4 regions of the Brevibacillus sp. TJ4 genome follow, and region 1 is predicted to be linked to each of the others. Evidence: riboswitches for the same ligand, from Rfam matches in the RefSeq annotation. Region 1 holds a riboswitch; each other region holds the start of a gene.
The links. Region 1 has a riboswitch for S-adenosylmethionine ahead of ACAF76_RS00700 (MetQ/NlpA family ABC transporter substrate-binding protein). Riboswitches for the same ligand answer to the same signal wherever they lie in the genome.
Positions count from the first base shown of each region.

Region 2: another riboswitch for S-adenosylmethionine. It lies ahead of ACAF76_RS19180 (homocysteine synthase); the one in region 1 lies ahead of ACAF76_RS00700 (MetQ/NlpA family ABC transporter substrate-binding protein).
Region 3: another riboswitch for S-adenosylmethionine. It lies ahead of ACAF76_RS02390 (sugar ABC transporter substrate-binding protein); the one in region 1 lies ahead of ACAF76_RS00700 (MetQ/NlpA family ABC transporter substrate-binding protein).
Region 4: another riboswitch for S-adenosylmethionine. It lies ahead of mtnK (S-methyl-5-thioribose kinase); the one in region 1 lies ahead of ACAF76_RS00700 (MetQ/NlpA family ABC transporter substrate-binding protein).

Region 1 is NZ_CP185865.1:148,779-154,742, reverse strand. It holds gene ACAF76_RS00710 (ABC transporter substrate-binding protein) at 1-965, opposite strand, end outside; gene ACAF76_RS00705 (DUF2294 domain-containing protein) at 1,154-1,501, opposite strand; SAM riboswitch class I at 1,771-1,874, shown strand; gene ACAF76_RS00700 (MetQ/NlpA family ABC transporter substrate-binding protein) at 1,979-2,794, shown strand; gene ACAF76_RS00695 (methionine ABC transporter ATP-binding protein) at 2,827-3,864, shown strand; gene ACAF76_RS00690 (methionine ABC transporter permease) at 3,864-4,526, shown strand; gene ACAF76_RS00685 (FAD-binding oxidoreductase) at 4,606-5,964, shown strand, end outside.
Region 2 is NZ_CP185865.1:3,893,436-3,899,399, forward strand. It holds gene rnjA (ribonuclease J1) at 1-1,583, opposite strand, end outside; gene ACAF76_RS19170 (SCO family protein) at 1,752-2,393, opposite strand; gene ACAF76_RS19175 (rhodanese-like domain-containing protein) at 2,429-2,743, opposite strand; SAM riboswitch class I at 2,955-3,065, shown strand; gene ACAF76_RS19180 (homocysteine synthase) at 3,154-4,452, shown strand; gene ACAF76_RS19185 (NADH:flavin oxidoreductase/NADH oxidase) at 4,534-5,559, opposite strand; gene ACAF76_RS19190 (citrate/2-methylcitrate synthase) at 5,716-5,964, opposite strand, start outside.
Region 3 is NZ_CP185865.1:527,482-533,445, forward strand. It holds gene ACAF76_RS02380 (hypothetical protein) at 1-345, opposite strand, end outside; gene ACAF76_RS02385 (ATP-binding protein) at 411-1,670, opposite strand; SAM riboswitch class I at 1,850-1,978, shown strand; gene ACAF76_RS02390 (sugar ABC transporter substrate-binding protein) at 2,087-3,121, shown strand; gene ACAF76_RS02395 (sugar ABC transporter ATP-binding protein) at 3,201-4,691, shown strand; gene ACAF76_RS02400 (ABC transporter permease) at 4,693-5,694, shown strand; gene ACAF76_RS02405 (TetR family transcriptional regulator) at 5,884-5,964, shown strand, end outside.
Region 4 is NZ_CP185865.1:696,994-702,957, forward strand. It holds gene ACAF76_RS03190 (sigma-70 family RNA polymerase sigma factor) at 43-525, shown strand; gene ACAF76_RS03195 (anti-sigma factor) at 515-1,699, shown strand; SAM riboswitch class I at 1,784-1,922, shown strand; gene mtnK (S-methyl-5-thioribose kinase) at 2,094-3,323, shown strand; gene mtnA (S-methyl-5-thioribose-1-phosphate isomerase) at 3,320-4,360, shown strand; gene ACAF76_RS03210 (OsmC family protein) at 4,473-4,943, shown strand; gene ACAF76_RS03215 (GNAT family N-acetyltransferase) at 4,958-5,584, shown strand; gene ACAF76_RS03220 (ABC transporter ATP-binding protein) at 5,640-5,964, shown strand, end outside.

The DNA of each region.
Region 1 (5,964 bases):
GCTTCTTCTTCGGTCAACGTCAGCCCTTTGTGTACAGGAGAGTCCACTTTCGCTTTGGCTGCCTTTTCTTGTACTTCCTTGCTCAGCTGGTAGTTGATGAACTCTTCGGCCAGCTCTTTGTTCTTGCTGCCTTTGACGATGTTGACGGTGTTCATAACAGCGTAGCCGCCTTCTTCAGGAGAGACGAATTTCGCGTCTGGAACGGCTGCCTGAATATCTTTGAAGTACATTTCCATGATCGGTCCAACTGCGATTTCTTCCTGGGTGAACATGTTCACGTACTCGGATGTTTTGTCGTAATACTTGACCACGCCATCGTTGAGTTCCTTGATTTTGGCGAATGCCTGGTCTTCATTGAAGGTTTCATTGCCCGCTACCATGGAAGCAGCATCGAGGATCATCGGTCCAGTCGTGGAAGTGATGCTTGGCAGCGTCATTTTGCCCGCCAGTTCAGGATTCCACAGGTCGCTCCACGATTTGATCTCGGTCTCGATCAGGTTCGGGTTGTAGGCGATCCCGAATTGGCCAACCGTGTACGCCGGTCCGTATTCTTCGCCCAGTGGCGCTTTGGCGATGTCGTAGATTTCCTCCAGGTTCGGAATACGGCTGCGGTCGATTGTCTCGAACAGGCCATCCTCGATACCTTGCTGAGCGTAGTAGTCGGAGAGGTAGATCAGGTCGACGTTGCTGTTGCCTTGGCGCACTTTGTTCAGGCGCTCTGCGTTGTTCCCGATTTCCAGGACGATCTCCACGTTATGCTCTTTTTCAAAAGGAGCGTAAATTTCTTCACGGAAAAAGTCTTCCGAAAAGCCCCAGGTCGAGATGACCAGTTTGGTCGGTGCTCCCTGTGCAGCTCCTCCAGTCGCGCCCTCTTGCGGCTGTTGGCCTTGGTCGCTCGAACCGCAGCCGGCCAGCGCCAGTGAGAGTGCAGATACAGACAGCATGGTGCGTACGAAAGTTTTCATAAATGAATCTCCCCCATTTTCTAATGAATAAAAAAGAAAAAGAAAAGCACCCTTGGTTAGAAATAATGAATCCTTCTAAACAAGAACACTCTTCTTCGTAAACAAAGAGAAGTACACCCGTTTATTCAAGACTGTGGTCTTCCCTTAAGATAGATCAAAAGAGAAAATCCGCAGGCATGAATCGCTATTTACTTGTCTTCTGCGAGGATGATATTGGTGATTGCCCATTGGGTGGCGGCGTCGTAATCGCGCAGCACAGCCTCCATCGGCAAACCCATCTCTTCCTCGATTCGTTCCCGCAGCCGTTTTTTGTACAGAAGCGACATGCGGAAGTCGACCTCCAGCTTCAAGGCTGGCGCTTCCCCTTCCAGAGCAGCAGAACGCGGAGAACGACGATGCTTCGCGTAAAAGGTAATGATGTTGTTCTCGATGGTGACTCTCAGCAAAGTTGTCCCAAAACCGAACAACTCCTTGGCTATCTCGTTGTAGATATGAGACAGCGTCTTCCTGCTTTCACTTGTGTCCTGTATAGGCATAGCATCACCCGCGAGAGTAGGGTTGAAGTTTTTCACGTTCCCCATTATACAAATGTTCTACGCGTAAATCAAGAAAACATTCGTATTTTGATCAATGTTATTCTTTTCCCCTGTTCAATCGTTCGCCATTATTCGATTGTCTTCTACATGTTCCGTGAAAAAAGATTGACACCTCTCAAACTTCACTATATAATCCTACTATCCAAACGGATTGAAGACCTACTAAGGTGATAAGGATACAAATCTTTCCAAACTTTATAACCTGTCATCTCTTATAGAGAGAGGTTGAGGGACTGGCCCGATGAAACCTCGGCAACCTATCTGTTCGATATGGTGCCAAATCCAGCGGAAATTATTTTCCGGAAGATAAGAGAGGGAACGAGCCATTTTTCTGTGCTTTTTGCCTCTTCCTTCGGGAAGGGGCTTTTCTAATATCGAAAGCAAATGAAAGAGATACCAAAAAGGGGAGAAACGTACATGAAAAAGACAGGAATTTTGCTCTCGTCACTTTTGCTCGCAGCATCCTTGCTGACCGCTTGCGGCGGCAACAGCGCGGCACCGGCAGAAGGAGAGAACAACACCATTAAAGTAGGCGTGACCGCTGGACCGCACGAAGAGATTATGAACAAGGTCAAAGAAGTAGCGGCAGCAGAGGGCTTGACCGTTGACGTGGTTGTATTCAACGACTACGTGCAGCCGAACCAGGCATTGGTATCGGGCAACCTGGATGCAAACAGCTTCCAGACGATTCCGTTCCTCGAGAAATTCAACGCTGACCAAAAAGCAAACCTCGTGATCGTGGCCAATACGGTAACATTCCCGATGGGGTTGTATTCCGCCAAGTACAAAAGCCTCGACGAAATTCCAGATGGCGGCATCGCTGGCGTACAAAACGACCCGACCAACCGCGGACGCGCGCTGAAGCTGTATGAAGCGGCTGGCCTGATCAAGCTGAAAGAAGACGCAGGAGAAACCGCATCTCCGCTCGATATCGTGGAAAACCCGAAAAACCTGGAATTCAAAGAGCTGGAAGCAGCTTTCCTGGCACGCTCCCTGAGCAGCGTAGACATCGCCAGCATCAACACCAACTTCGCGATGGAAGCCGGCTACTCTCCGAAAACCGATTCGATTTTCGCCGAGACATCTGATTCGCCGTATGTGAATGTTATCGCGGCCAAAGATGAAAATAAAGATAACCCGAATCTCCAAAAATTGATTGAAGTGTATCGCTCTGAAGAAGTGAAGAAATTTATCGATGAGAATTTTGATGGAGCTGTCCTGCCGTCCTGGTAAGGCAAATACTTGAGCAAGGAGTTTTGTAAACGATGATTCAGCTTACCGATATCCGCAAGACGTTTACGGTTGGGAACAAGCAGGTAGAAGCATTGAAAGGCGTGTCGCTCAACGTAGAAAAGGGAGAAATTTTCGGTGTGATCGGATTCAGCGGAGCGGGGAAAAGTACCTTGCTCCGTACGATCAACCTGCTGGAGAAGCCGTCGAGCGGCTCTGTCGTGGTAAACGGTCAGAATATGCTGTCTCTCGATGAAAAGAATTTGCGTCAAGCGCGCAAAAAGATCGGCATCATCTTTCAGCACTTTAATTTGCTCTCCTCCTACAATGTCTTCGACAACGTAGCAGAGATTCTGCGGATGAACAAAGTGCCAAAGGACGAGATCAAGCGCAAGGTAGAAGATTTGCTCAGACTGGTTGGTCTGGAAGATAAGGCAAACTCTTATCCTTCCCAATTGTCTGGCGGACAAAAGCAGCGCGTAGGGATTGCCCGTGCTTTGGCTACCGATCCCGAGATCCTGCTGTGCGATGAGGCGACATCGGCTCTCGACCCGCAGACGACCGAATCGATCCTGGAGCTGCTGCTCGACATCAACCGCAAGTTTAACCTGACGATTGTGCTGATTACCCATGAGATGCAGGTTATCAAGAAAATCTGCGACCGTGTAGCGATTATGGAAAACGGCGAGATCATCGAACAAGGCTCCGTGCTCGATATTTTCAGCAATCCACAGCAGCAAACAACACGCAACTTCATCAAGACGATCTTTGACGATGAAGTGCCTGCCGAAATTTTGAGCAACATCAAACAAACAGGACCAGTGGCTCGCATCCTGCGCGTGGCGTTCCGCGGCGATGCGGCGCTCGATCCGGTGCTGGGCACACTGTCTGCACGCTTTCCGGTAAGCACCAATCTCTTGTACGGTTCGATCACCTCGATCAAGGGCACGGCATTGGGGATTTTGCTTTTGCACATCTCCGGTGAGGACAAAGCCGTCGAAGAGAGCATAGCGTTCTTGCGGGAATCCGTATACAAGGTAGACATCGTAGCACGAGAGGAGGCTGTCAACTAATGGACCGTTTACTGCAAATGACCCCAGTGTTTGTTCGGTCACTGGAAGAGACCGTCATCATGGTGGGCTTTTCTCTCGTTATTGCTACCTTAATCGGCATTCCGTTGGGGATTTTGCTGGTGATCACGCAAGGCAATCACCTTTTCCCCAACAAGTGGATCTTCCACACGCTAAACGTAGTGATCAACATTGTACGCTCGCTGCCCTTTATCATTCTGATGGTGGCAATTATTCCGTTTACCGAATTGATCGTGGGTACTTCGATCGGGATCAAGGGGGCAATTGTTCCTTTGATCGTCTACACCGCACCGTATATCGCGCGACTGATGGAAACAGCGCTCCTGGAGGTTGACCGGGGCGTCATTGAAGCGTATCAGGCGATGGGCGCTTCCCGCTCGCAAATTATCTTCCGCATCATGCTGCGCGAAGCAAGACCGGGGATCATCCTCTGCCTGACGATCGCGACGATCGGTCTCGTAGGTGCGACAGCGATGGCTGGTGCAGTCGGGGCCGGCGGTCTTGGTGACCTGGCGCTGCGCTACGGTTACCAGCAGTGGGATATTGAAGTCATGCTGATTACCGTCGTTATCCTGATCGTCTTGGTACAGGCTCTCCAGTCGCTGGGCAACTGGGCAGCGAAAAAGTTGAAAAAAGGCGCGTAATGCACCGGGAACCTCTACCCTTTTGGTGGAGGTTCTCGTTTCATATCCACCTATTCCATACAGAAAAGGAGCATATACGATGAAGCGAGATCCAGAAAAATGGCTGGCCGATTTGAAACGACTGACCGCAGATGAGCGCGCTACAGCCAACGAGACCATGCGGCAGCAGCACAGCCGCGACGAGTCCCATCATCAGCCCGTCTTGCCTGACGTGGTCGTTTTTCCGACCTCTGCACAGGAGGTAGCGGCCATTCTCCAATACGCCAATGAACATCGCATCCCCGTCGTTCCGTTCGGCGCAGGCTCCAGTCTGGAAGGTCACAGTATCCCGCTGGAAGGGGGCATCTCGCTCGACTTTCAGCATATGAATCACATTGTGGAGGTTCGTCCAGATGATTTTCTCGTGCGTGTCCAGCCAGGAGTGACGCGCAACCAGTTGAACCAGGCCTTGAAGCGGCACGGCCTGTTTTTCCCTGTCGACCCGGGAGCGGATGCCACGATCGGCGGGATGGCAGCGACCAACGCCAGCGGAACGACCAGCGTCCGCTACGGGATCATGCGTGACCAGGTACGCGATCTGGAAGTGGTAATGACAGACGGCAGCATCATGCGTACCGGCGGCCTGTCCGCCAAATCTTCGTCCGGTTATCACCTGACAGGGCTTTTCGTCGGCTCCGAAGGTACCTTGGGCGTGTTTACGGAAATTACGCTGCAAGTATACGGCATTCCCGAGACGATTATCGCCGGACGTGCGACGTTTCCGACCGTAGGTGCTGCTGTCGAAGGGGCTGTCTCTCTGCTCGGAGCCGGCATTGCCATCGCCCGCGTAGAGCTTGTGGACAGCGCCTCGATCAGACAGGTCAATCAGCACAGCGGCACCGATTTTCCGGAGCAGCCGACGCTGTTTCTGGAGTTTCACGGAAATGAGGCGGGGCTGCATCACGATGTTTCCTTCGCCAAAGAGCTGCTCGGCGAGTACGGAGCCGATGGCTTGCTGGTAGAGACAGACTCCAAAAAGCGGGCGCAGCTCTGGGAAGCCCGGCACAATCTGGCGTACGCCTTCAAGCATGGCTTCCCGGGAAGAGAAATGATGATTACGGATGTCTGCCTACCGCTGTCTGAACTGAGCGGGGCTGTCGAGCATGCGCGTACGGTAATCGATCGCAGCGGGCTGGTCGGCGGTGTGCTGGGCCATGTCGGGGACGGCAACTTCCACACTTCCTTGATGTACGACCGGCAAAACCCGGAAGAGGTGCGTGCCGCAGAACAAGTCAATGAAGAAATCGTCTTGTACGCCTTGGAGAGAGGGGGTACCTGCACGGGAGAGCACGGGATCGGGATCGGCAAGAAAAAGTATCTGGCCAAAGAGCATCCCGATTCGCTTCCTTTTATGCGAATGATCAAGCAGCAGTTTGATCCGAACGGTATTCTGAATCCC
Region 2 (5,964 bases), 600 kb from region 1:
AGCTCTGACCATTCCTTGATCTTCTTGTCCAGCGCTTCCTGCAATCGCTGGCGAACGAGCGCAGTCGCTTCCTGGATCAGCGACTCCGAACCGCGTACGTAGACGAAACCGCGGCTGACGATGTCCGGTCCAGTCAGGATTTTGAAGTTTTTCATGTCCAGGCTGACGACGACGACCATCAGTCCGTCTTCCGCCAGATGCTTGCGGTCGCGCAGGACGATATTGCCGACATCGCCCACTCCGCTGCCATCGATCAGGACGATACCTGCCGGCACTTTGCTCAGCCACGCCTTTTCCCGGTTGCAGTTGAGCACGTCACCGTTGTCCATCAAGAAGATGTTGCTCTCCTCGATGCCCACTTGCTGCGCCAGCTTGGAGTGGGTCTTGAGCATCCGGTACTCCCCGTGGATCGGAATGAAATAGCGCGGACGGATAAAGTTGAGCATCAGCTTCAACTCTTCGCTGCTGCCGTGTCCCGAAGCGTGAATGTCGAACACGTGGCTGAGGACGACATTTGCCCCTGCCCGGTACAGCTTGTCAATCGTGCGGCTTACGTTGACCGCATTGCCCGGAATCGGCGATGCGGAGATAATCACCGTGTCCTCCGGATAGATCGAAACGGTGCGGTGCGATCCGGAAGCGATCCGGGTCAGTGCTGCCATCGGCTCCCCTTGGCTGCCCGTGCAAATGATCAGCACCTGGTTGTCCGCGTAGTTGTCGATGTGTTTAATATCAATCAGCATGCCCTCTGGCATCTGGATGTAGCCGAGCTCTTGCCCGATGAGAAATACCTTTTCCATGCTGCGTCCGATCACCGCTACTTTGCGGTTGCACTCCTGGGCGGCGTCTACCACCTGCTGGAGGCGATGCACATTGGAAGCAAAGGTAGCGAGGATGATTCTGCCCCGTGCCTTGCGCACTACATCGAGAATCCCTTCGCCGACGGTTCTCTCCGACATCGTGAAGCCGGGGCGTTCACTGTTGGTGCTGTCCGACAAGAGAGCAAGCACGTCGCCGCTCGCCCCGATTTTGGCGATTTTCCCGAATTCCGTAGTCTGGCCGACAGGCGTCATATCAAATTTGAAGTCACCGGTATGAATTACGATGCCTTCTGGTGTGTGCAGGGCAATTCCGAACGAATCCGGAATGCTGTGATTGGTGCGGAAAAAGGTAGCCTTCAAGCGGTCGAAAGGAATCTCCGTGTCCTCGGAGATGGGGATCAACTCGACATCGTTTTGCATCCGATGCTCTTCCAGCTTGGTCTTGACCAATCCGAGGGTCAGCCGTCCGCCGTAAATCGGCGCCTTGATCTGTTTCATCACATAAGGAATCGCGCCGATGTGATCCTCATGGCCGTGCGTCAACAACAGCGCCTTGATTTTATGCTGATTGGAGATCAGATAGGAGACGTCTGGGATCACGAGATCAATCCCGAACATCTCGTTCTCCGGAAATTTTACCCCACAATCAATGATGATGATCTCATCCTCGTACTCGACACAGTACATGTTTTTTCCGATCTCGCCGAGTCCGCCCATCGCGAAAATCTTAACGTCGCTCAAACTTGTTCCTCCTAACGTCATCGTGCATGATTTTGGAAACCCGAACCAAGCATGCCATTTCTATTGTAACACATTGTAAGCAATTCGTTTCATCTAGTGTTGACAGATTCTGGTCCAAACAATGCCGACTCATACAAAACGCCCACTTGCTAAACTGGTGCTCGCAAGTGGGCGTTGCACAATCTTTCTTTAGTCGGCCAATATTTTCATTTCCTTGAGCATCAAATCCATGTCCATATCGGCTGCCATGCCGTACGCTTGGCGCATATTGCCGTCTTTGTCGACGAGAAACATGCGCGCGGTATGGGTGATCGAATAGCCGCTCGGAGAGTTGTCATCCGGCAGCTTCATCACAGCCATCCCAAAATCCTGGGTGACAGCTTCGATCGCCGCTTCATCTCCGCGCAGGAACTTCCATCCGCTCTGATCGGCGCGAAATGTCTCCGCATACTCCTGCAATACTTCTGCGGTGTCGTACTCAGGGTCAAAGGTGATCGTCAAAAATTCCACCTTGTCCCCAAACAGATTTTCTTCCTTCAGTTTATCCTGCAGCAGTGTCATGTTATAGGTGGTCGCCGGGCAAATGTCCGGGCAGTTGGTGAAGATAAACTCGACCAGGCGGACTTTCCCCGTGCTTTCCGAGAAGGTGTACGTCGTGCCATCGATATTTTCCAGCGTAAAGTCACTCATCGCCTTCAAGACGGGAATCTGCTGCTTTTGCATGTACGGATAGCCCAAAACTCCGATAATGGCCAGAATCAGCACCCCAGCCAAGACAGGAAACCAGATTTTTTGACCCGGTTTTTCCTGTTGCATCTGTTCTCCACTCACCGCTATTTCCTCCCCCTGTATCTATATCTATGTCTCTATTCTACTTCTTTTTCACCGGGCCAGGCGAGCATGCCGCCTACCATGTTGGCAGCGTCGAATCCCTGGCTGCTCAAAAACTGGGTCGCCGTATGGCTGCGCGCGCCACTGCGGCAGACGAAGACGACGGGCAGCGATTTGTCCAGTTCATGCATGCGATGCGGCAAAAAGCTGAGCGGAATCAGCTTGGCCTGCTTGATGTGTCCGGCGTTCCATTCGTCTACCTCGCGCACGTCAATCACTTGCACCGGTTCGTTCGCTTCCAGCTTTTCCAGCAGTTGTTCCGGCGTTATTTCTTTTACTTGATCGTCCATTGGTTATTCCCCCTGAAATGGTATTTCCATCGATGTATGTAAAGAGCGATTGGTTTTTTTCCACTACTCATCATATCACAAGCCCTTTTGATTTTCTAATCGCTGACTGCATTGCCAATCCCTCAAAAACCAACCTGAAAACTTACGTATTGTTGTTGACATCCAGTCATTATTTTCTTACAATTGTGACAACAATTAGAGCAAGACCCAGCTTTCATCAAGAGCGGTGGAGGGACAGGCCCGATGAAACCCGGCAACCAGCATGGAGCATGCAAGGTGCCAATTCCTGCAGAATCGAATCACGGATTCTGAGAGATGAATGTGCGCACGGGATGACCGGAGCCTTCTTCTACTCAGGAGAAGGCTCCGTTTTTACTTTTACCTTCAATCGGAAAAGGAGAGATCTTGTCATGTCAGAAAAACAGTGGAAACCAGAGACGATCGCCATACACGGAGGACAGACGGTCGACCCGGCGACAGGCTCGCGCGCTGTGCCGATCTATCAGACGACCTCGTTCGTGTTCAATGACACGGAGCATGCTGCCAACCTGTTCGCGCTCAAGGAATTCGGAAACATTTACACACGGATTATGAATCCGACCCAGGACGCCTTTGAACAGCGCGTCGCCCTGCTTGAAGGAGGCGTGGGCGCACTTGCAACCGCTTCCGGGCAAGCTGCGATCACGTTTGCGATCCTCAACATCGCCCAGGCTGGCGATGAGATCGTCTCCTCCAGCAGTCTGTACGGAGGGACATACAACCTGTTCGCCCATACCCTGCCGCGCTTGGGGATCAAGGTCACCTTCGTCGATCAGTCCAATCCGGAGAATTTCCGCGCTGCCATCACCGACAAGACAAAAGCTGTCTTTTGCGAAACGATCGGAAATCCGCGCATCGACGTAGCCGATTTGCAGGCGATCGCGGCCATCGCCCACGAAAACGGCGTGCCGCTGATTGTCGACAACACGTTCGCGACCCCGATCCTCTGCCGTCCATTCGAGCATGGTGCCGACATCGTCGTCCATTCCACGACCAAGTTTATCGGCGGGCACGGTACCGCGATCGGCGGCATCATCGTAGACTCGGGCAAATTTGACTGGAACAACGGAAAGTTCCCCGGACTGACGACTCCGGACCCGAGCTACCACGGTGTGGTGTACACGGAAGCGGTCGGGCCTTTGGCGTACATCATCAAAGCGCGGGTCCAACTGCAACGCGACATCGGAGCAGCCGTCGCGCCGTTCAATTCCTTCCTCTTCCTGCAAGGGCTGGAGACGCTCCATCTGCGGATCGAGCGGCACAGCGAGAACGCGCTCGCCGTCGCCCGCTATCTCGCTTCCCATCCCGGAGTGGAGTGGGTCAACTACCCGGGGCTGGAAGGGGACAGCCAGTATGAGCTGGCGCAAAAATACTTGCCAAAAGGTGCCGGAGCCATCCTGACGTTCGGGATTCGCGGCGGTGTAGCGGAAGGCAAAAAGCTGATCGAATCCCTGCAACTGTTCTCGCATCTGGCAAACGTGGGCGATTCCAAGTCGCTGGTCATCCATCCGGCCAGCACGACCCACCAGCAGTTGACCGAACAAGAACAGGCTGCTGCCGGCGTCACTCCGGGAATGGTCCGCTTGTCCGTAGGAACCGAATCGATTGACGATATTATCGGCGACCTGGAGCAAGCCTTGAAACAGGTAGCCAACGTAAGCACGGTCTAACAAACAAAACATCGAAAAAAGCCCCGTCGCGACAACTACTGGCTGCGACGGGGCTGCTTTCATTTCCTGTCCTTGGATTCGTTAAAATGCGCGCAAATACTGCTGGGGAAGCTCGATTTCGCCAGACAGCTCGCGAATCGCATGAATCGCCCAGTACGGGTCGCGCAGCATTCCGCGTCCGACAGCGACCAGGTCGGTGTCTCCGTTGCCGAGAATCGCTTCCGCCAACTGCGCATCCTCCAGGCGGCCCACTGCGATCACTGGCACGTCGAGCGCTTCCTTGATCGCACGCGCGAACGGAACCTGGTAGCCTGGATGCACACCCGGACGGCCTCCGGAGCCGATCGGTCCTTCTCCTCCGCTCGACAGGTGGAAAATGTCCACACCCGCTTCCTTGTACCGCCGGCACAATTCCGTGCTGTACTCCAGCCCGTAACCGCCATCCACATACTCAACAGCAGACAGACGCATGATCAGCGGCATGTCCTCCGGGATTACCTTTTTGACCGCTTCGATCACTTCCACGCCAAACAGGGCGAGATCGCGTCCGTACTTATCATCGCGCTTGTTCGTCAGAGGGGATTGGAACTGATGGATCAAATACCCGTGGGCACCGTGAATCTCGATCGTATCCATGCCTGCCTCCACAGCGCGGCGGGCAGACTCGGCGAACTTGATCACCATCTGCTCCGCTTCCTCTGTCGTCAAGGCGCGCGGCATCTTGTAGCGGGAGCCAGGGAACTGAATCGCCGAGGCGCTGACCGGAACCTCCGCGTCCTCCGCCTTCCGTCCGGCATGGCCGATCTGAACGCCGATTTTCGCTCCGTACTTATGTACCTCCGAGACGATGCGGGCAAATGCAGGGATCTGCTCATCGGACCACAGCCCCAGGTCGCGGTTGGTAATCCGGCCATCCGGCTCCACATCTGTCATCTCCACGATAATTAGTCCGGTTCCGCCTACGGCACGGGAAACGTAGTGAACAAAATGCCAGTCAGTCGGAGTACCGTCATGCGCCTCTACGGAATACTGACACATCGGCGGCATGACCACACGATTTTTCAATGTAAGTCCCTTGAATTGAAACGGGGCAGCCAACAAAGCCATTTTTTCACTCCTCCTCCTCTTTTTCACCATCATGCCAAAGTGCAGCCATGAATGCAATCTCGTGCTGCACTTCTCCCACCCCGGACTCGCGCATCGCGTAAAAAACGCCCACTTGCCGGCATGGGCAAGTGGACGTCTGCCTGTTTTGCAGTCGGATTACTCCGGCATGGAACCGGTGTAGATCGATTGCGGACGAATGATCCGGTTGTTCGCCGCCTGCTCCAGCACATGGGCACCCCAACCGACGACGCGGCTGACGGCAAAGGTAGGCGTAAACAAGTCGTCGTCCAGACCGACGGCACGCATCACGGCAGCGGCAAAAAATTCGACGTTGGTGTTGAGCTTGCGACCCGGCTTGTATTCCTCCAGCAGCTTCAGCCCCACCTGTTCCACATGTGTCGCCAG
Region 3 (5,964 bases), 380 kb from region 1:
CATTTGCGAAAAGGAAATCAGATTTTCCTCTTTTTCTCCGGTCTTGCGGTTTATGACCAGCGTGTAATAGCCGTCTTCGCGCAGTTCCGTTTGTACGAGAAACGTATACTGAAGCTTGAGAAAGCGGGAGCCGAACCAGATCACCCAGATGAAAAGTACGAAGCAAAGGAAAAACACAAGAGAGACCGTCCAGTTATCCTCAACTGTCAGCATGTACAATCCTGCGCCCAAAAAGGCCAGACAGACGAGTCCCAAAAAGGCAAACAGCGCGGCGTGCGCATATTTGCTCCACGCCGGCAATTCACTGGAATACTTGAGGTCTTTCCCCCCGCGCATCTCAATCACTGCAATCTCTCCTCACCCTTTTTGTATGGAACTGTATACGATCTGCAAGGGCGGCGGGTTTCATCTCATCCCGCGGTTTCCGCCTGCCGGGGGAGAGTGAGGATGAAGGTGGTTCCGGCGTTTGGCTTGCTGTTCACCGCGATCTGTCCGCCCATCAGGTGGATCACGCGGTACGAGTAGGTAAGTCCGAGACCTGTGCCGGACGTTTTCGTGGAAAAGTAGATGGAGCCGAGGCGTTTGATCTGCTCCTGGTCCATGCCGATTCCGTTGTCCTCGATTTCCAGAATGATGTCGGTATCGACGGAGTGCAGCGTCAGGGTCACGCGACCGAATTGGGTATCCGAACAGGCTTCGATCGCGTTCTTGATAAAATTGACGAGCACCTGCTTGAAGGCGTCCGGGTTGGCTGTCACGTACAGGGGTGTATCTGGTTTGTAGAGCATCAGCTCGACGTTGTTCATATTGGCAAAGGGTATCATCACTTCGCGTATCAGCACGAGCTGTTCCGACACGTTCACGCGTTCGCTCCGGGCGGTGATCGGTTTGGAAATGGAGAGATATTCCGACAAGATGGACTCGGTTCTTTGCACTTCATGCAGGCAAATGGTGATGTACTGGCTGATCTTGGCCGTATCGTCCGGCGTTTCCTTAATCAGGGTGAGAAAGCCTTTTACGGTCGTCAGCGGATTGCGCACCTCGTGAGCGAGAGAAGCCGCGACATGACTCATCGTCGTCATTTTTTCGTTCTGGGCATGTTGCAAAAACACGCTTTTCTCTTCTGCTGACTTTTTGAATAGCGTGAGCAGCAGACAGGTGCCGAGACAATTTTGCACAGGAATGACCGAAATGTGGAACAGGAAATGTTCCATCACATAGTCCGGGAAGAACAAATAGGTCAGAATCAGCGGCTCGATGGAGAAAAAGATGCCTACCACAAGCGTCACCATAGCCCCGCGATGCTGCCGGTACAGATTGGCGATGGGAATGGAGAGGAAAAAGTTGTAGATCACGATAAGAATACCTGCCAGAGCTCCTTCCCCGCCCAGGTACATGCGATACGCGATAAATTCCGCCATCACGATCAGTCCGATTTTGATGCCGCCGAAGACGAGCGCAAAGAACAGCACGACGTAGCGAATGTCGAAGATGATGCCTTCGACAACGCTGGCAGAGAAGCTCATCGCCAAAAACAGGCAGAGAGTACTGGTGCCGAGTATGAAGCGCCGGCTGTAATTGGTGGCCTTGTCGCGGTAATAGAGGTGGAAAAAGACAAAGGGAATAAGGGTGAACGATAGTTGCAGGATCACTTCTTTTACAATTGGCACGAGGCATCACCGTTTTTTGCGCAGAATATAACGATTTTCCAATTTAGTTCAACACAAAACAGGCAATCTCTTTCTGAATATTGTAACTAGTTGTTAAAATGAAGTTAGCCGTTGACAGCGGGATACGCTTTCCCTTATATTCTGTATAGATTGGTATGAAGGTTCAAAAAATACTGTTTCTCTTATCCAGAGAAGGCTGAGGGACTGGCCCTATGAAGCCCGGCAACCTAGCACGTGCGGTCGACGACACTGCGTGCCAAGGTGCTAATTCCTACAGGTGAGCGTATGACTTGCCTGGCAGATAAGAGGTGAAGATCAAGCTGATTGAAGCCTCTTTCTGATATGAAAGAGGCTTTTTTGCGCGGTACTTTCCCTTCCCTGCGGTACAGAGAACGAATAATAGGGGGTAAATCGATATGAAAAAGCGTTTTAGTGTGATTAGTTCCTTGGTCGTCGGGCTGTCCCTGTTGGTGACGGCTTGCGGAAGCGGCGGCAGCGGAGGCAGCAGCACCGGAGCAGGCGGGGATGGCGCCGCGCCAGCCGAAGAACAAGGCAAGCGAATCGCGCTGGTCATGCGCCAAAACGTGGGTACTTTCTCCGCCCAGTACATCAACGGCGTGAAAGCAGAAGTAGAGAGAAACGGCGGCCAACTGACCGTATTCAATGCCGATACTGACTTGTCGAAAATGGCTTCCAATCTGGATGCAGCAGTCAACCAGAATTTTGACGGCATCCTGATCGACCACGGTACGGCAGAAGCGCTGCAGCAAGGTACACAGAAAGCGGTTGACAAAAACATTCCGGTGGTCCTCTTCGACACCGACATCGATATTCCGGGCGTACCTGTCGTAGAGCAGGATGACCAGAAGCTGGCAGAGCTGAGCCTCGAAAAGATGGCTGAAGATATCGGCGGTCAGGGCAATATCGTAAAAATCTGGGTCGCAGGCTTTGCCCCGATGGAAAAACGTCAAATTACCTATGAAGCATTCCTGAAGAAATATCCGGACATCAAGGAAATTGCCGCATTCGGCAGCGCGACAAACAACACCGCCCTGGACACGCAATCGCAAATGGAAGCGATCCTGCGCCAATACCCGAACAAAGGGGATATTACTGCGGTGTGGGCAGCCTGGGATGAATTCGCCAAAGGAGCTACTCGCGCGATCCAGCAAGCTGGACGCACCGAGATCAAAGTATACGGTATCGACCTGAGCGACGAAGACTTGCAGTTGATGCAGGAAGCCGATTCCCCGTGGAAAGCGACAGCAGCCGTAGACCCGTCCAACATCGGCCGTGTACACGCAGAAACCGTGTTCAAGCTGATTAACGGGGAGCAGGTGCCGGACAAAGTGCAGTTGAATCCGGTGCTGGTGAAGCAGGATGACCTGCCGACCGACAAAAAGGTTACGATGGGCGACTTGTCGGAATACGTGACCGAATGGGGTAAATAAGCAAGGCGCGTGCAAAACTGGAGATTCCCGCCGTTGTCGTCAATGGACGGGAATCTTCCTATTATAAGGGGGTGTATCCATGTCCCACTTGAACATGACAGGAATCAGCAAACAATTCTCAGGAGTCCCGGCGCTTCGCTCTGTTGATTTTGAGGTGAAGGCGGGCGAGGTACACGCACTTCTCGGAGCAAACGGGGCAGGCAAGAGCACGCTGATGAAGATTTTGACCGGCGCCTATCAGGCGGATGAAGGGACGATCTCCATCGAGGGCCAGCAGGTGCGCATCGAATCTCCGCAGGACGCCAAAAAACTCGGCGTGCAGTGCGTCTATCAGGAAGTGGATACCGCTCTGATTCCGTATCTGAGTGTCGCGGAGAACATTTTGCTCGATCAGATGGTCGCCTCCAAGGAAAAAGGCTTGATCCGCTGGCAGCAGCTCTACGACCAGGCGGAGGCGATTCTCAAGGACTTTGACTTTGTCATTCCGGTCAAAAAGCAGGTGGAGGAATGTACGCTGTCGGAAAAGCAGTTGATCTTGATCGCCCGAGCCGCTGCCCAGCAGGCCAAGTTCGTCATCTTTGACGAGCCGACCGCGCCGCTGAGTACACGGGAAAGCGAGCGGCTGTTTCGCATCATCGATCAATTGAAACAAGCAGGTGTAGGGATTATCTACATTTCTCACCGCCTGCCGGAGATTTTTCAAATCTGCGACCGGATTACAGTGATGCGTGACGGACAGCGCGTGTTTACAGGGGAGACGCAGTCGACCGATATGGACGAAGTAATCTCGCATATGCTGGGCAAAAGTTTTTCCGAGGAGTTTCCCAAGCTGGAGGTGCCGATTGGCGAGCTGCTGCTGGAGGCAAAAGGTATCCGGGGCGGCAAGGTTCGCGGTGCAGACTTGAGCGTGCGCGAAGGGGAGATCGTGGGTATCGTCGGCCTGGTCGGTGCAGGCAAGACGGAGCTGGCACGGCTGCTGTTCGGCGCGGACCCGCTGGAGGCGGGCGAGCTGGCGATGAAGGGCAAGAAGCTGCAGGTGCGCTCTCCCAAGCAAGCAGTGGAATCGGGCATCGTACTCGTGCCGGAGGAAAGGCGCAAGGAAGGCATTTTTGTCGAGGAGTCGGTCAAGCACAACCTGTCCGTCGCGACGCTCGCCAAATGGTCGGTATTCGGGTTCGTGCGCAACAGCCTGGAGACCTTGCAGGCGAACGAGCTGATCAAACGGGTAGGCGTGAAGACAGCCGACAGCAATTTGTTGGTCGGTTCGCTCAGCGGCGGAAACCAGCAAAAGGTCGCGATCGGAAAATGGCTGGATACCGAGGCATCGCTGTTTTTGTTTGACGAGCCGACCAAAGGTGTGGACATCGGGGCAAAAAGCGACATCTACCGGCTGATCGGCAGGCTGGCGGAACAAGGCAAGGGCGTCTTGTATTTTTCCTGCGAGTTCCCAGAGGCAATCGGGATCGCCGACCGGATTCTCGTCATGTGCGAAGGGAAAATCGTCAAGGAATTCGCGCGCAACGAGGCGACACAGGAGAAAATCATGTATTACGCCAGCGGAGGTGAGTAATGTGGAAACAGCAAAAAAATGGAGTTTGTTCGATCTCGTCTACAAATACGGAACTGTCGCCGTCATCGTCATTGTCATTTTGTATTTCAGCCTGACGAATCCGTACTTTTTTACCTATGACAACATTACCGATATTTTGCGTTCGATCTCGATCGTCACGTTTGTCGCGATTGGCGTCACCTTTTCGCTGATCGTCGGGGGCTTTGACCTGTCTGTCGGTTCCACCGTATCGCTGACTACGGTAACGGTCGCTTCGATGATGGTCTGGTATGAGCAAGGACCGTTCGTCATTTTGGCTGTGCCGATTTTGCTCAGTCTGCTGGTCGGACTGCTCAACGCCTTTCTCGTCGTGAAAGTCCGCATTCCCGACCTGCTGGCGACGCTGGCGATGATGTACATCGTCAACGGAATTCACATGACCTATTCGAAAGGCTACTCGATTTATACGAACATGCCGATGCAGGACGGGACGATGGCGCCGGGCAAATTTGCCGACTGGTTTTTGTGGCTGGGCCAAGGGAAGATTTTGTCCCTGCCTGTCCCTGTGATCCTGACGTTTTTGCTCGTCGTCATCACCCATATCTACGTGACGTACACCAGACAAGGACGGATGCTCTACATGGTCGGGGGCAATCTGGAGGCGGCTCGCCTGTCTGGGATTCCGGTCAATCGCTACCGGACGCTGGCGTATGTGCTGTCCGGACTGTTTGCCGGGCTGGGCGGACTGTTGCTCGCTGCGCGGATCGGTACGGGGCAGGTGAGTGGCGGCAGCACCATGCTGATGGACGCTGTCGCGGCGGCCTTCGTCGGTTTCTCCGTCTTTGGCGCGGGCAAGCCGAACATGTTCGGTACGTTCGTCGGGGCGATTCTGATCGGTGTGCTGCTCAACGGGATGACGATGCTCAATTTGCCCTATTACGCCTACGACATCGTCAAAGGGACGGTACTTGCGCTTGCTTTGGCGGTAACGTACTACCAGTTGCGGCGCAAGCGGAACGGGTAGGCTGTCCCGGGTTGCACATGAATTTTTGATAGTGAAATAAGCTGCCATCTCTTCAGGATTTGCTGCGCGTGCAGCAGGTTGGATGATTGGCAGCTTTTTTGGGGTACTGGCGTGGAAAGCGAATGTTTGCGTGATACGTTATAATGGAAGGAATGATGCGTACGGCAGATGAACGGAGGAAGAAGGCGGATGGCCAGAAGAGAGATACAAGTAAAACGGATGCTCCAGTATTTTGTCGATGCCACAGTCGAGCTGATCGAGGAGGAAGGC
Region 4 (5,964 bases), 550 kb from region 1:
TGGAAAGGGTGTGAAAATCTTGGGGATGTAGGCTTGGAAGACGTGTACCGGATGTACGTAAACGATATTTTCCGCTATCTGTATCGACTCACTCGGGACGTGGGACAGGCGGAAGATTTGACCCAGGAGACATTTTTTCGCGCCTACCTTGCCTTGGACGATTACCGCGGTGAAAAGGTGCGTCCCTGGTTGTTCAAGGTAGCCTACCACGCTTTCGTGGATTGGCACCGCCGGCGGATAAAAAGTCCGCTGCAGTTGACGGGATGGTTGCCGGAGCAGGCTGACCGCCATGCGCAAGACCCGCAGGATGCTTTGGTATCAAAGGAGCAGATGGATACAGCCATCCTGTACCTGGAGTCTTTGCCGGAGCTGCAAAGGCAGTGTGTGGTCCTGTCTGCCATGCACTTGAGCTACGCGGAGATCGCCGAGGTACTTGCCGTGGAGACGACAGATGTCAAGCGGGCACTGTTTCGCGGGCGGCAGAAGCTGCGAAAGATAAAGGAGCGTGATCGGGATGACGAATAGGGAGAACGAAGACAGGGAAAAGCGAATGCTGGCCTATTTGCGAGGCGAGCTGCCTGCTGACGAGGAAGAGCGGCTGCGGGAAGAGCTGCTGCGCGACGAGGAGTACGCAGAGCGGATGGAGCGCCTGCTTCTGGGTGAAGAGGAGGGAGTACGGCCGACGACAGAGGAGGTCAGGCTTCCCGAGGAGCGCCAGCAGCTTCTGCTGCGCCGGGGAAAGTGGCGGATGCGCTTTGGCAATGCGGGCTTCACGCTGGGGATCGCATTTTTTGCCGGCGTGGTGATCTGGTTTGCCAATGTATTGTTTGGCTACCCCATTTACGACGATATGCACCGGGTTGTGAAGAGCGTCTTCAACTTTACCCAGCCGGGTGTCAGTGTCGGCAGCAGCGGATCGCAGATTGGCCTGTTCTACGGCAACATCCGGATGGAATTGCGTGAGAGCGTAGGCAACAGCCAGCGCAATGCAGGCTATCTGGAGAGCAAGAATGTTTTGTGGAATGTTCAGGTACAGCCGAAATGGACGAATGGCGCCAGAGACATGAAGCTGTTTTTCCGCTATCCGACAGAGGCGTCAGCCGGTGAAGAGACAGATTATCTGCGCAGCTCCGCCTGGAAGACGATGGACACACTGCCGGAAGGAACGGTATCGCAACTGGCGATTTCCTTCGACCGCTTTTTGACGTATCAGCAGTATCAGCAGCTCATCTCTCGCCATCTCGGTGCAGATGAGCACCAGTCTATCTGGTTTGCGGTCGATACGGGTCAGGAGGCAAAGGATCACGATGAGAGTGCAGGCAACGTGCTGCTGTCCGCAGGAGATGTATGGGGATTTGCTGAAAGGGAGCTTCATTACGGCGACAAACCGATTCTCGAAAACGGCGAGGGAGAGCGCAGGGAGCAAGCCTTTTTGGACGAGATGAAATTTCTCGTCGAGAAGAAAAGCATGGCTACGAGCATCGCCAGACAGTTGATGTACAACGAGCCCGCGATCGAGGAGCGCTATGAGTATGTGCGGGAGAACGGACTGCGCATTTACGGCGCTGTCATCACCGGACCTACGAAGGAACTGCTTGCGCTCAGGGAAGAGCCGTCCATTACTGCTGCCATGCTGGGAGAGGTGGACTGGTGGAACTGGGACATGCCGCCAGCCTCGGGGCGTCAGTACAGCCGCTAGGGGGCATCTGTCCCAAAATGGGTGTTGACAGTCTCCGCATCATGGTTGTATGATTCAAACTAATCAAAACCGCATATGTTGGATACCTTATCCAGAGAAGGTGGAGGGACTGGCCCGATGATACCCGGCAACCGACATGCCGCTTGTAGCAGCTTTGGCTGTACGCATAGCGCATGCACGGTGCTAATTCCTGCAGAAACAAAAGTGGTCTGGAAGATAAGGGGGAGACTCACGTTGCAACATTACGTGTACGTACAAAACCTCTTTTCTTCGTGAAAAGAGGTTTTTTTATTGGCTATTGGCGTTGATTGAACAGGCTTGCACCACCTGAACATTTGGATGATACAGCTTGGGAACATAGGAAATCGACAGGAACGAAGGGAGAATGGGAAGCATGGCATATCGTGCACTAACGGAGAAAGAAGCGGTCGAGTACGTCAAAGGAATTCCCGGGCTTTTTTCCGAGGGAGCGCAGTTTTCCAGCCGGGAGATCGGCGATGGAAACCTGAACCTTGTATTTGACATTCGCGAGGAAGCGACAGGAAAAAGAGTAATCGTCAAGCAGGCCCTGCCGTACGCGCGGGTAGTCGGCGAATCGTGGCCGCTTACGGTGGACCGTGCGCGGATCGAGAGCGAAGCGTTGCAGCTCCAGCACAAGTACGTGCCAGACTTGGTGCCGCAAGTGTATCACTTCGACAAGGAATTGGCCCTGACCGTGATGGAGCATGTCGGGGACCACGTGATCATGCGCAGAGGGTTGATCGAGGGCAATACCTACCCGCTTTTCGCCAAGCAGATTGGTCGTTTTCTCGCCTACACGCTGTTTTACACATCTGATCTGGGTGCGCATCCATACGAGAAAAAGGCGCTCGTCGGACGGTTCATCAATCCCGAATTGTGCAAGATTACAGAAGACTTGGTATTTACTGACCCTTATGAAGACGCGCCGACCAACAATTTCAACCCGCTGATTCGCCGGGAAGTGGAAGAGATCTGGCAGAACAAGCCGCTGAAGCTGGAAATTGCCAAGCTGAAATACGATTTCTTGACACGTGCTGAAGCGCTGCTGCACGGCGACCTGCATACAGGCAGCATCTTTATCTCGCCGACCAGTCTCAAGGCGATCGATCCTGAATTCGCCTACTACGGGCCGATCGGCTTCGACATCGGAGCGGTGATCGCCAACCTGTTGCTCAATTTCGCCGGTCAGCACGGCTTGCAGCCGGATCGGGAAAAGCGCGAAGCGTACCGCGAGTACCTGCTGGAAACGGTGGAAAACGTATGGACGGAATTCGTTTCGCAATTCGTCTCACTGTGGCACAAGCATGCGAAGGAACGCAGCGCCCATGTGGAAGGTCTGTGGGAGAGCTACGTCAATCGCCTGATTCAGGATACTGCCGGATATGCAGGCTGCAAAATCCTCAGACGCGTCATCGGTCTTGCCGGTGTAGCGGACCTGAACGATATCAAGGACGACCAGACGAGGGCAGAAGCCGAGCGTTTGGCTCTGGAGATCGGGCAAGCGCTGATTCTCGAACGCGGCAATGTGCAAGCCTCGACAGACATCACCGATCTGGTACGCACCGTTACAGCGAGATACTATGAGGGGGCAGCGATTGTATGACGACGAGCACAGCATTGTCACCGGTCAAATGGGAAGGAGATGCGCTGGTCTTGCTGGACCAGACGCGTCTGCCGGTGGAGACGGTTTATTTGACCTTGACGACCGCAGAAGAGGTATGGGCGGCGATCCGCCATTTGCAGGTGCGCGGAGCGCCGGCGATCGGGATGGCGGCAGCGTATGGACTGTATCTGGGAATTCGCAACAGTGAAGCGGCGAGCGAGGAAGCGTTCTGGAGCGAGCTGACCCGGCAGGCCGAGTATTTGGGCACATCCCGCCCGACTGCTGTCAACCTCTTTTGGGCGCTGGAGCGGATCAAAAATCGCGTGCAGCAGGAAGCGGGAAAAGCTGTAGGCGAGCTGAAGGCCGCTGTTCTCGACGAGGCACTGGCGATCCAGCGGGAGGACGCGGAAGTGTGCCGAACGATTGGCGAGCATTTGCTGACGCTTTTGCAAGACGGTATGGGCATCCTCACCCACTGCAATCCGGGGGCGCTGGCAACCGCTGCGTACGGGACGGCGACAGCTCCTTTCTACCTGGCCAAAGAGCGCGGATGGGATCTGAAAATTTACGCCGACGAAACCAGACCCGTGCTGCAAGGCTCCCGTCTCACCGCTTACGAATTGCAGCAGGCAGGCATCGATGTCACGCTCATTTGTGACAACATGGCGGCGATGGTCATGGCTCAGGGCAAAGTGCAGGCAGTCATTGTCGGCACGGACCGGGTAGCAGCCAACGGAGATGTTGCCAACAAAATCGGCACCTACGGCGTGGCTGTTCTGGCGAAGGCTCACGGAATTCCGTTTTACGTCGCAGCTCCGCTTTCTTCGGTCGACCTGGAGACAGCGACAGGAGCAGACATTCCGATCGAGGAACGTCCCGGCGAGGAGATTACGCATGGCTTGGGCAAGCAGGTCGCACCGGATGGAATCAAGGTGTACAACCCCGCTTTCGATATTACGCCGGCTCGCTACATCACCGCGATTGTGACCGAGACAGGCATTTTCAAACCGGAAGAGATTCAAAACAGCAAACGGTAAAAAAGTCGAACAGCGACATCCTGGCTCTTGCAGGAGGTCGCTGTTTTTACTAGAGTGGAGGTATTCATATAATAAGGAAAGTAATCAGGAAAGAGCTGGGGGGCGGCAAAGCATGACGGCAAAAAGGAGCATTGGCGTAAAGGCGGAATGGCTGGGCGAAAAGCAGTTTCGGGCGGTAGGACCGAGCGGGTATAGCGTAATGATGGATTCCAGCGCGAAGATCGGCGAGGGATCGACTGGCAACAGTCCGATGGAGTTGTTGGTAGTAGCGCTATGCGGCTGCATGGGCATGGGCGTAACGAATATTTTGAAAAAAATGAGGCAGGAACTGGAATCGTTGCAGATCGAAGCGGACGCTTTGCGCAGCGATGATACTCCCGGAGCGATCACGGAGGTTCACTTGACGTTTCACGCTACGGGAGCAGTGGTCCCTTCCCGCATCTGGCAGGCGATCAGGCTGGAGAGCGAGCAATACTGCCCGGTGGCTGCTTCCTTGAAGGCAGTAATCGTACCGCATGTCGTGCTCAATGGAGAGAATGTGCCGATGCCGGAACAGCCTGCATCAGCAATCGACCCGGAATAGAGAGGAGCATGGGGATGAGAGTGCTGCCGATGACCGAAGATTCGTTTCTCAAGCAATTGGAGCCAGGCGATGCGAGCGAGATGTTCTGGCTGATTGACACCAATCGCGCCTACTTGCGCCAGTGGCTGCCGTGGCTCGATTACAATACAAAGGTGGAAGATAGCGCGCAGTTTATCGCCATGACGATCGACCAGCACAACAACAACCAGGGCACGCATTACGGCATCTGGTACAAGGGGCGGCTGGCGGGAACGCTCGGCGTGCACAACATCGACTGGATCAACAAAAAGACGTCGCTCGGCTACTGGCTGGGCTCCCAGTTTCAAGGCAGGGGGCTGATGACGCAGGCTGTCGTGACGTACATGGATCGATTGATCTTCGGCTCCTGGAAGCTGGAGAGGCTGACGATTCAAGCAGCGACCGGCAATGCCAGGAGCAGGGCGATTCCCGAGCGGCTCGGTTTTCAATTGGAAGGAGTCATGCGCCGCAACGAGTTTTTGTACGATCACTACGTCGATCACGCCGTCTACAGCATGCTGCGCAGCGAGTGGCTGGAGCTACGGGGTGGAAAAACAAAACTTATTGACAAGGAAAATTTGGTAAATTACGATGTTAGAAGTGAAGGAGGACGTAACTTTTGACGCTCCTCCTTTTGTTTTTTTACAGGGGCCATGCAACTTCCATGAGGTGAGCTTTATGCGAATATTACGAGAATTATCCTGGTTTTTCCGGGCATATTGGAAGCGTTATACGATAGGGATCGCCTGTCTGTTTCTGATAGATGTGCTGATGTTGTGGCCGCCGCGTCTGATCGGCCAGATGGTCGACAGCATGCGCAACGGCACGTTGACGCCGGCTATTTTGACGCAAAATGTGCTGATTTTGCTGACGCTTGGGTTTTCCCTCTACGCGATGCGCTTTCTCTGGAGGTATTTGCTGAACGGAGGAGCGCTGATTTTGGAGCGAATTTTGCGACAGCGGCTGTTTTCCCATCTGACGCGGATGACGCCCTCCTTTTACC